Regions from separate parts of the Butyricimonas muris genome, predicted to be linked through region 1. Evidence: riboswitches for the same ligand, from Rfam matches in the RefSeq annotation. Region 1 holds a riboswitch; each other region holds the start of a gene.
The links. A riboswitch is a leader RNA that binds a small molecule or an ion and turns the genes downstream of it on or off. The one in region 1 is predicted to bind cobalamin.

Region 1 (3,245 bases):
CTCGCCCCCGAACTGATACCCAGCACGGAAGGTCCCGCCAGCGGATTACGGAAAATAGTCTGCATCTGCAACCCGCTGATAGAAAGTCCTGCACCCGCCACCAACGCCGTCAACGCCTGCGGCAACCGGGACTTCAAAATTATATTCTGCCAAGCCACCGGTTCCTCCCCGCTACCCGTCAGCACGTTCCAAACCGATGAAAACGGGATAGCCACCGAGCCCAACAACATATTCAATAACAAGAACACCACGATAGACACCGTGATAAAAAACATCCATATCGTATTTCTCCCTCGTCCCATGCACTCTTATTTATTAAGCAAATCGTAATACACCGGTTCATGGTCGGGCAACACACCCGGGTGAAACACCCGAATCATATCGGCAAGCACCACCTCCGGTTCGGCGGGCATACTCTCGTAAAACGGCTTCTCCCGCATGTTACAATAAATGACACGTTTATCCTTAAAAGCCTTGAAATCAGCGTAACGCTCGTCTTGCGCCTTCAACGCCGCATAACAATACTCCCCGGCAAAACTATTCGCGATTCTCCAGTAGTCGGCACTCTCCGCCTGATTGTACACCGTCTCGAAATCCAACGTCACCCCACCCGAACGGGGGTCGTCTTTCAAGAAATAATCCGCCCCCGCGTCATGGAAAAGCTGTGCCAGAAAACTCTTTCCCCCCACGGCATACCACACCCCGCCTCTCAGCTCCCCGCTAAACACCACGGGACGACGTTGCACGTCACCGACCATCGCTTTCAACGAATTATACCGGTTCTCCATCCGGTCAAATTCCAATCCCGCCTTATCCTCCATTCCCAGCAACAACCCCACGAACTTAATCCATTCCGCCTGCCCGAGAGGAGTCATCTCCTTGTACCCGAGATGCGGCACTAGAGGAATCCCGATATCTTTCACGGCATCATACCCCCCGCGTTTAAAAGGCGAAATCAGCATCAGGTCGGGATTCAGGCTCATGATAATCTCGTTATCAAAATTCCCCTCTATCCCGATACGGCGAGTCTTCCCCTCGTCCACCCGCTTCTGCATCTCCCCGTTAAAAAGAAAACGGGTACTCGTGATACCCACCACCCGGTCTATCGCGTCCAGTTTGATAAAATTAGACAACTGCAAAGAAGTCATGCACACCACGCTTCGCACCGGAACCTCCACCACGGGCAACTCTGCCGGGGTTTGCACCTTCTTTCCCCGGGGAATCAAAGCGTACTGGTAACACGTGTGGCTACTCTCCTGCGGGTCTTTGATATTCAACACGGCATACCCGTCCCGGTACTCCAACCAAAACCCTTTAGCGTATTTAATCCGAACCCGGGGAATCGAATCGCTCCCCGCCTGAACGGTCTGTTTCTCGACCGACTTCTTACTCGTTTTCGACTTGCAGCAACAAAACACTCCGCAAGCACACAAAATACACAATAAACGTACTAATCCATTCATCTCTTTTCCTCCGAAAGTATTAATCATTCGTGTCATCTGGCAGGTTTTCTGGCTTGTCATCTTTTCTCCTTCCCGGATTCCAATCCAGTGGTTTTATCGAAAAGATCTGCCCACCTTCGAGGCAGGAAACGACTTTACAGCTGCGGGGACAGCCCCGGAATTTCACCGGATTCCCTTTTCTTCCAACACGGAAGCACCAAGACGCCTGCAAATATATAAATATTATTTTGAGCGTATCCGTTTTTTAACGACTTTTGCACCCGGAATCAGTTCAAAAGGTCCATAAAGTCCATAAGGTCCATAAAGTCGTAAAGTCCCAAACACCAGAAACATCACGACAACTTCGAGAACTGACCTTATGGACCTTATAGACTTTACGGACTTTATAGACTTAATAGACTATGAAAGTAATCAGCATCTCCCTCGGTCCGGGCGATCCGGAGTTAATAACGGTCAAGGCATTAAAAGCCTTGCAGGAAGTTGACGTAATCTATTGCCCCGGCACGAAAAGCAAAGAAGGGACTTTCAAATCGTACTCTCAGGACATCATCCTGTCCCTACCCGTCGAGGCTAGTAAAATCCGAGTCTTCCACGTCCCGATGTCCAAAGACCGCACGTTTGCCAATCGGGCTTACGATGAACTCTGCCTCGAAATCGCAGCACGGGTTGCCGAGGGGAAAACGGTTGCCGTCACTGCCGAAGGCGATTCCGGCTTCTACTCTTCCGGCAACTACATGTTCGAAAAACTCGCCTCCATGCATATCCCCACCTCCGTCATTGCCGGAGTACCCGCATTCATCGCCGCGGGAGCAGTATCGGGACTTCATATCGTGAAACAGGAAGAAAAACTCGTCGTCCTGCCGGGCAAAACAACGCCGGAAGAACTTCACGAACTCACCACCACGAACCACGTTATCGTCATCATGAAATTATCGCAATGCACCGATACCGTCCACGAATTCATCCGTCAACACCCGGATGCCGAATACCACTATTACCAAAACGTGGGTACCGCGAACGAACAACATGAAACCGACCGGAACGCCCTCGTGGAAATCGAATTCCCTTACTTTTCCCTAATGATTATACGACCTGCCAAAAGAATCTCTGTCGGCTAACCCAACAATTGGCACAAATATTGCGTACAAGGAAATCACGAGATGAATGATTGTTTAATCTATGCTAATTTAACTTTATCAATCTGAAATGATTCGACATACACTATATATCGCGTTATTATGCGTCCTGTCGCTTTCCGCCACCGGGCAAGACACGGTCACCGTTGACACCACACCCGTGAAGACCGGATTCTTCCATCGGTTCTACCGTTATTTCGCGGACGCCAACAAAGAGAAAGCCGAAAAGCGATTCGACTTCTCTATTATCGGGGGACCGCATTTTTCGAGCGACACCAAACTGGGGCTCGGACTCGTGGCATCCGGGCTGTACCGTATCGACCGGCACGACAAAACCATATCCCCCTCCAACGTCGCCATCTACGGGGACATCACCACCACGGGTTTCTACCTGCTGGGAATCCGGAACAATAGCATCTTCCCGCGTGACCGTTTCCGGCTCAACGCCAACATGTACTTTTTCTCCTTCCCCAGCGAATTCTGGGGCATCGGTTATGAAGCCGGCAGACATGAAGACCGCAACACCGAATATAAACGACTGGAACAACAAGTCAAACTAGAACTCCTGTGGCGTCTGGCACCCAACCTCTACGTGGGTCCCAACCTCATGTTCCGCAACGTGAACGCGAAAGATTTCGACGACATC
Region 2 (3,245 bases), on a different contig from region 1:
ACTTGCAAATATGCAAGCGAAAATCAAATTTAAAAGATTTTTCATTGTTTCTGAATTTTAATGTTGAAAATTGTGGGTGAAATATATATTGGCAGGATAATCTAAATAGTTTGCGTAATCTTTACAAAGTCTTGGTGTAATTGTATTTTTATATTTTTTCGTGTATTTATTATAAGTAACAACAATGGTAAAATCAAAAATTGAGATATGGTTGTTGTGCCGTAATCCTCCCCAGCCTTTAAGCGTGTTCAAGAAAACTCTGCCCGTGACAGGATCCACTGCACATGTATTGTATGCTTGAAAATTTTGGGCTTCAAAATAGTCCGGAGAGGCTGGAATATATTGGGTTGCATCAACCATTAGGGCTGTTGTGTCTTTGCTGAAGATGTGGAAGTATATGCTTGGTTTTGTGGCACTCATGTATAGTGTATCCCCCTTGGCGGTAATATGAGGAGCGGCGGCTTGACTACTTGGGGGATTGAGTTTCAATCGTTCTGCGGCTTCTCCAGTTAATTGATTCGAGGCTATGATCTCGTAGGAGTTTGGGTCTACTTTTGAAATTTTACCACTTTCGTCCGATACCCATAATTTGTCATCCGATGATTTGATAATTCCGGATACATTTCCATCGAATTCAATCGTGGTTGTAATTTCTGTTTTGCCTTTTTCAATAACGACTAAGGATTTTTGATTATAGATAGCTGCAAATAATTTTCCGTCTACGACAGCCATTGTATTTTTATGAGCTTTTTCTGTTCCGGCTATTCTTGTCATGGAAAGGTCTGAGGGATGGAAGACACTTATGCTGTTCTCATCTCGTATATATATGTTATCTTCTCCTAAAACAGCGATATGGGTAGGAGAAGTAAATCCTAATTCTGGGGGGAATGAGTAAGAGAATACCTCTTTTAAGGTTTCTGCGTTGAGAATGGTGATTGCTCCGTAATTCATGGAGGCATCATCCCCTTTTTGGGCGATAATATACATCTTGTTATTATGAATGAATAAGTCTTGAGTTAGAGACCATAATCGTTTCCCGTTTTCTCGAAAATAGACATTGTCAGTAATATTACCATCTGGGTTGATGAAAATCAAAGAACCATACGTTCCAATTAGCCCCTCGTTCAGGATGAATGTCCCATTTTTGTATTTTCCTTCAGGGGTTTCTTCTTTGGTGATTTCTTTTACGATAACTTGTACCGATTGAATTTGATTCCCGGCTTCGTTAGTGACTGTTACTTGTAACGTGTATACGCCTACGGCATCAGCCTTGAACACGTAAATAGAGTCGGTGGATACTTCTTGTCCTCCGATAGTCCAAAGGTAAGTGGCGGGTAATTCACTGGTAATATTTGCTCTGAAAACGATAGAATCTGTTAGTAGCATGGTGTATTCACTATTGGTAATTGTTACGACAGGTGCTGTCGGTACTTCCGGTTCTGGTTGGTATGGAATACAATCACAATCATCACTACATGCGCTAAACAACGAGCTCATCAATCCCCACACGATAAATAATAAATACAACTTTTTCATAATAGTTTTTTTTGAATTAATTTTATATATTAAAAAACGCAATAATTAATTCATACCCAAGTATCCCACGTGGATACAAACATTTCTGTTTGTAGGAAAAAGATGGCGTCAAATATCGACTTGTAAGCGGTACTGGCGTTTATGTTCTCCTTTCCCATTGAACATGAAACATATTAGCTTGTGGCAGGTCTTCTGACTCGTTTCCTTCTCCGGGGCTTCCTTCCCGTCCCTCGTGTCGGGGACAGTGGATAAAGTATGCCCGGGAAGTACAGTGAAACTTACAGCAGGGGATTCTGTTCAGGATTTACACCTGATTCCCTTTTCATCCCGAAACGCGATTCGCGAATCGGGACACCACTCACTTCCATTATTCTTCGCGAAGATAGAGGAATGATGTTAAATAATCAAGTATTTTTTTACATTTTACATCCAGAGCGATATCCTTTTAGCCTGTTCTTGAAATATGTTGATGATGTGGAAGTAAAAAAGCTCCCGGATCATCCGGGAGCTCAAGTATAAAATTATTTTTTAGTTAAGTATTTTGGAATATGCTATTGCTATTTGATGGCTGCTGCTTTCAACAAGCGGGGTATGGGTAGGATATTTTGTTCTGCGTCATTAATCGGGGAGAATGTCCATGCATCCCAGCACTCGTCTTCCAGTTCCCGGTTACTGGCGTAGAAATTGGAATACTCGTACTCTTCCGCTTCCAGTACGGCTTCCCCGTATCCCAACCAGTAGGATGCATAAGCCACGTACCAGCCGCCCATCCACCAGTCGCCCTCGCTGGTAACCCTGACGTCATCAATGTTATCCTCTTGTTTTTGCACGTATATGCCATTCGTGAAATCCGCTTCTGTCAAAGAAATCCCCTTGTATTCTATTTTGTTGTGCACGAAATCATCGCTTTCAATTGAGATTTTTCCGTCACCGTTGCCGTCATAGCCGAATCCTTTGATGGCAGTCCCGTGTCCGTCGACCTGAACGATGACAAACAAACGGGGATCTTCCTTGGCAATGGCAATAATCATCTCCTCTCCTGTGGGGGTATCTTCCCTTTTTTGCGGTTTATTCCACTTGTATCCCCACGCCCGGAAAAAGACATCCTCGTCTGTCGGGTGCAATAAATCCTCCACCTCCGGTTTTACCCATTGTATCGCCAGCACCGAGCGGCACTCGCCCTCGCCCGTCCAGTTTTTGACATCCGAGATTTTGAAACCGTCCTGTACCGTGATATACGTGCTGTCCGATGCCTCGCCCAAGATGTTGGATGCCGTCACCTTGATTTTATACTCTCCCTCTGTGGCGGACGAGAATTCGTATATCGTGTCTGTTGATGTTGCCTTCCCCTCCACGAACCATTGCAGGTCAGCATGCGTGGTATTGATGATATTCGCTCTTAATCTTACTGCTTTTGCGGGAAGAATAGCATTTTTCAAGCTCAAGTTCTGTACAGACACCTCCGGTGCGGTAAGAGGCATCTCCGGTTCATCTTCTCCGCCATCATTATCGCTACAGGAACTCCACATTCCCGTGATAGCCAGAATAGCTAATATATAAAGTAAATTCTTTTTCATGAACCGTTTATTCAAAATTATAAGTGAAGAATGTGCCGGCGGGGAATGCCGTGTGATTTTCGTAATTTGCACTTAATTCTGGTTCATCCCCGCTAAAGTTGAATACACTGATGTTATTAATCTTGTAGTCTT
Region 3 (3,245 bases), on a different contig from region 1:
CCGATACCCGTTCCGGGTAGAGTTGGCTTAGCCAGTAATTGGAGGTGATTTGTGTGGATATATGCTGATTCAATCCTTGCAGCGAGTACGAGGAATTAGCACTCTCTTTTACTCTCCAGTCGCTCAATGACAGGTAATTATCCATTACCTCTATATTTGTCAGTAAGGTCTTCGAGTTTCGGATTTGCTCGTGTTGCTTGCGGTAAAGCAAGTACGTTTTCATCAGTTGCAGGTCGCCGTGTTGGAACAGCACCAGTTCCACGGTGTCCTGTACCTGTTCCACGTGCGGGAGTTCCTTTTCCGGTGTGCTTGCGGCAAGAATTTGCACGACTTTGTCACACAGGGCACGTGCCGTTTTACGATCGGGCTGTCCGATGGCTCTCGTTGCCTTAAAAATAGCTTGTTCAATCTTTTCCGGTTTGAAATCGCAAATTTCCCCGTTGCGTTTCACGATTCTTGAGAACGTGGTTGATGTTTCCATGATTAAAATTTTAATAATTAAAAAAATACTTCGGGGAAAACACGAGAAAAGATCGTGTATGGCAGAGAATTGTCTTTTTCGCTTTTCACCCGAAAGCTCCAATTTATTTGCAATCGGCAGGTCTTCTGACTTACTCTCGCTTTTGAATCTCCTTCCCGTCGACAGCGTGACAGTGGATCATTGATTCAAGCGTTGAATAGAGCTTACAGCTACGGGTATAGTGCGGGATTTTCACCTGCTTCCCTGTTCGTCACCGGAGTGAACCGAATGCATGGCAAATGTATGATAAAATAATTGTATTTCAATAGTGGTTTTCAAATAAAATAATTTCCTTGAAATATATGTGTTGTTAATGCTTTGAATTATAATTTATTATAATAAAAATTGGATAACTTTTTGGATAGATGTGTTTTGTTGTCTTTTTGAATTTGGAAAATTTATAGTCAAATGTGAATAACAACGTAGTACGCTAGTAAGCTTTTTTTTAAATAAAACCCGATTGCTTGAATTTGATTAGCAATCGGGTTTTTCAGAATGATAGTCTATGACTATTTTTTGTTGGGTTCTGCCGCTTGCAATAGACGGGGGATGGGTAGAGTGTTCCTCATCTCCTCATAGTCAATGGGGGACAGAGTCCATGCATCCCAAGAAAGGTCTTCCAAAGGACGATAGATCACGAAAAGGTTGGAATAGTCGAATTCTTCGGCATCCGGAACTACGTTGCCCTGTCCTAGCCAATAACTGGCATAAGCTTCGTATAGCCCTCCTAACCAATAATCTTCCGGATCAACGGGTTTCAAATTATCAAAGTCTTGGGATGAAAGTTCATAGAAGCCGTCAACAAAGTTGTCTTGAGTGATTGTCAAGTTTCCGTTACTTACTTCAATTTTTCCGTCATTATTTCCATCATAGCCAAAACCGATAATATAACTGCCCGATTTAGCAACATAAAGGCGGGGATCTTTTTTCGCGATCGCCCGCAACATATCAATACCTAGAGGTTCTGTCCCTTTTTCCCAGCGATATCCCCATGCGAGAAAGAAAACTTCGTCATCTGCGGGTTCTAGCATATTGGTACCGGTGATCCATTGAATTGCGAGAGCAGAGCGGTTTTCACCTTCCCCTGTCCAGTTTTTTATGTTGGCGAAACGGAATTGACCGTCAGATACGTTGATTGTCAATGTGTCGGCATCGGAACCCACGGAATTGGTCGCCGTGAGGATGATTCGGTATTCTCCGAAATCTTCGGGAGTGAATTTATAAACAGAGTCGGTGGAAACTTGTTCCCCTTCGAGTGTCCAAAGAAGGGCAACGTCCGTGGGATCGAGCAACCTTGCTTTCAATTCGACGGTTTCTTTCGGAAGGCAAGTAGTGATTCCGCTCACGTTAATGATGGAAACTTCCGGTAGGGTAGGAATATAAGGGGGCTCTTGCTCCTTGTCATCACTACATGCGCTAAACAATGAGATCATTAATCCCCACACGATAAATAATAAATACAACTTCTTCATAACTGTTTTTTGAATTAATTTTATATATTAAAAAAGCAATAATTAATTCATACCCAAGTATCCCACGTGGATACAAACATTTCTGTTTGTAGGAAAAAGATGGCGTCAAATATCGACTTGTAAGCGGTACTGGCGTTTATGTTCTCCTTTCCCATTGAACATGAAACATATTAGCTTGTGGCAGGTCTTCTGACTCGTTTCCTTCTCCGGGGCTTCCTTCCCGTCCCTCGTGTCGGGGACAGTGGATAAAGTATGCCCGGGAAGTACAGTGAAACTTACAGCAGGGGATTCTGTTCAGGATTTGCACCTGATTCCCTTTTCATCCCGAAACGCGATTCGCGAATAGGGACACCACTCACTTCCATTATTCTTCGCGAAGATAGAGGAATGATGTTAAAAAGTCAAGTATTTTTGTTTTTTTAAGTTTAGACCTTATTTATAAATCCGAAACTATAGAAGTAGTATAAATGTATGATAAAATAATCGGATTATACAATCGGTTTTCAAATAGAATAGTTTTCTTGGAAAGTGTATCTTGCTGTATTTGTAATTAGTGTGTTATATTTTACTTTAAGAAATTATATGTGCAAAAAAAGAAACGACCGAAAAATAAAATTTTCGGTCGTTTTACAAGTGTATTATCCTGCTATTGCTTTTTTAATTATTGGGTGCGGCTTTCATTAAATCTGGTCTAGGATCTACATTAACTTCTGCGGAGTTAATAGTGGAGAAAGTCCAAGCATCCCAAGAATTTTTTTTCAATTGGCGTTGGTCTACTAGTTCTGTTGAGTATGTATATTGGCTTGGAACGTTGATACCTTCTGCGCCTAACCAGTATGTGGCATAGGTTTCCATCCAGCCTCCCATCCAAAGATCATCCGGATCACTAGGAGTCAGTCCATCAAAACTTTGACCTTCTTCCCAATAGATGCCATTTGTGAAATTTTCTTCAGTTAAAACAACTGTTGAACCTTTACAAATTTTGATAAAGCCGTCGTTATCTCCGTCATAAGCAAATCCTTTTATAACGATACCTCCCCATTGTTCTCCGACAACCACATACAAACGCGGATCTTTTTGAGCAATAGCCATAACCATGTCCATTCCTGTTGGAGTAGGACTATCCCAGTAATATCCCCATGCTAAAAAATGGATTTCATTATCTTGAGGCTTGGTGATATCTTTTGCGTTCACCCATTGGATGGCAAGTATAGAACTATTGCTGCCTGTGCCGGTCCAGTTTTGAATATCAC

Region 2: another riboswitch for cobalamin. It lies ahead of ACK8P8_RS13550 (DUF5074 domain-containing protein); the one in region 1 lies ahead of ACK8P8_RS18360 (ABC transporter substrate-binding protein).
Region 3: another riboswitch for cobalamin. It lies ahead of ACK8P8_RS13540 (PKD domain-containing protein); the one in region 1 lies ahead of ACK8P8_RS18360 (ABC transporter substrate-binding protein).

Annotation. Positions count from the first base shown of each region.
Region 1 is NZ_JBKEIT010000012.1:97,665-100,909, forward strand. Features, by position in the region: gene ACK8P8_RS18355 (iron chelate uptake ABC transporter family permease subunit) at 1-275, opposite strand, end outside; gene ACK8P8_RS18360 (ABC transporter substrate-binding protein) at 309-1,463, opposite strand; cobalamin riboswitch at 1,485-1,679, opposite strand; gene cobI (precorrin-2 C(20)-methyltransferase) at 1,865-2,581, shown strand; gene ACK8P8_RS18370 (BamA/TamA family outer membrane protein) at 2,670-3,245, shown strand, end outside.
Region 2 is NZ_JBKEIT010000007.1:292,260-295,504, forward strand. Features, by position in the region: gene ACK8P8_RS13545 (hypothetical protein) at 1-45, opposite strand, end outside; gene ACK8P8_RS13550 (DUF5074 domain-containing protein) at 58-1,536, opposite strand; cobalamin riboswitch at 1,702-1,910, opposite strand; gene ACK8P8_RS13555 (PKD domain containing protein) at 2,094-3,113, opposite strand; gene ACK8P8_RS13560 (DUF5074 domain-containing protein) at 3,121-3,245, opposite strand, start outside.
Region 3 is NZ_JBKEIT010000007.1:288,900-292,144, forward strand. Features, by position in the region: gene ACK8P8_RS13535 (ribonucleoside triphosphate reductase) at 1-481, opposite strand, end outside; cobalamin riboswitch at 580-764, opposite strand; gene ACK8P8_RS13540 (PKD domain-containing protein) at 1,030-1,992, opposite strand; cobalamin riboswitch at 2,155-2,363, opposite strand; gene ACK8P8_RS13545 (hypothetical protein) at 2,650-3,245, opposite strand, start outside.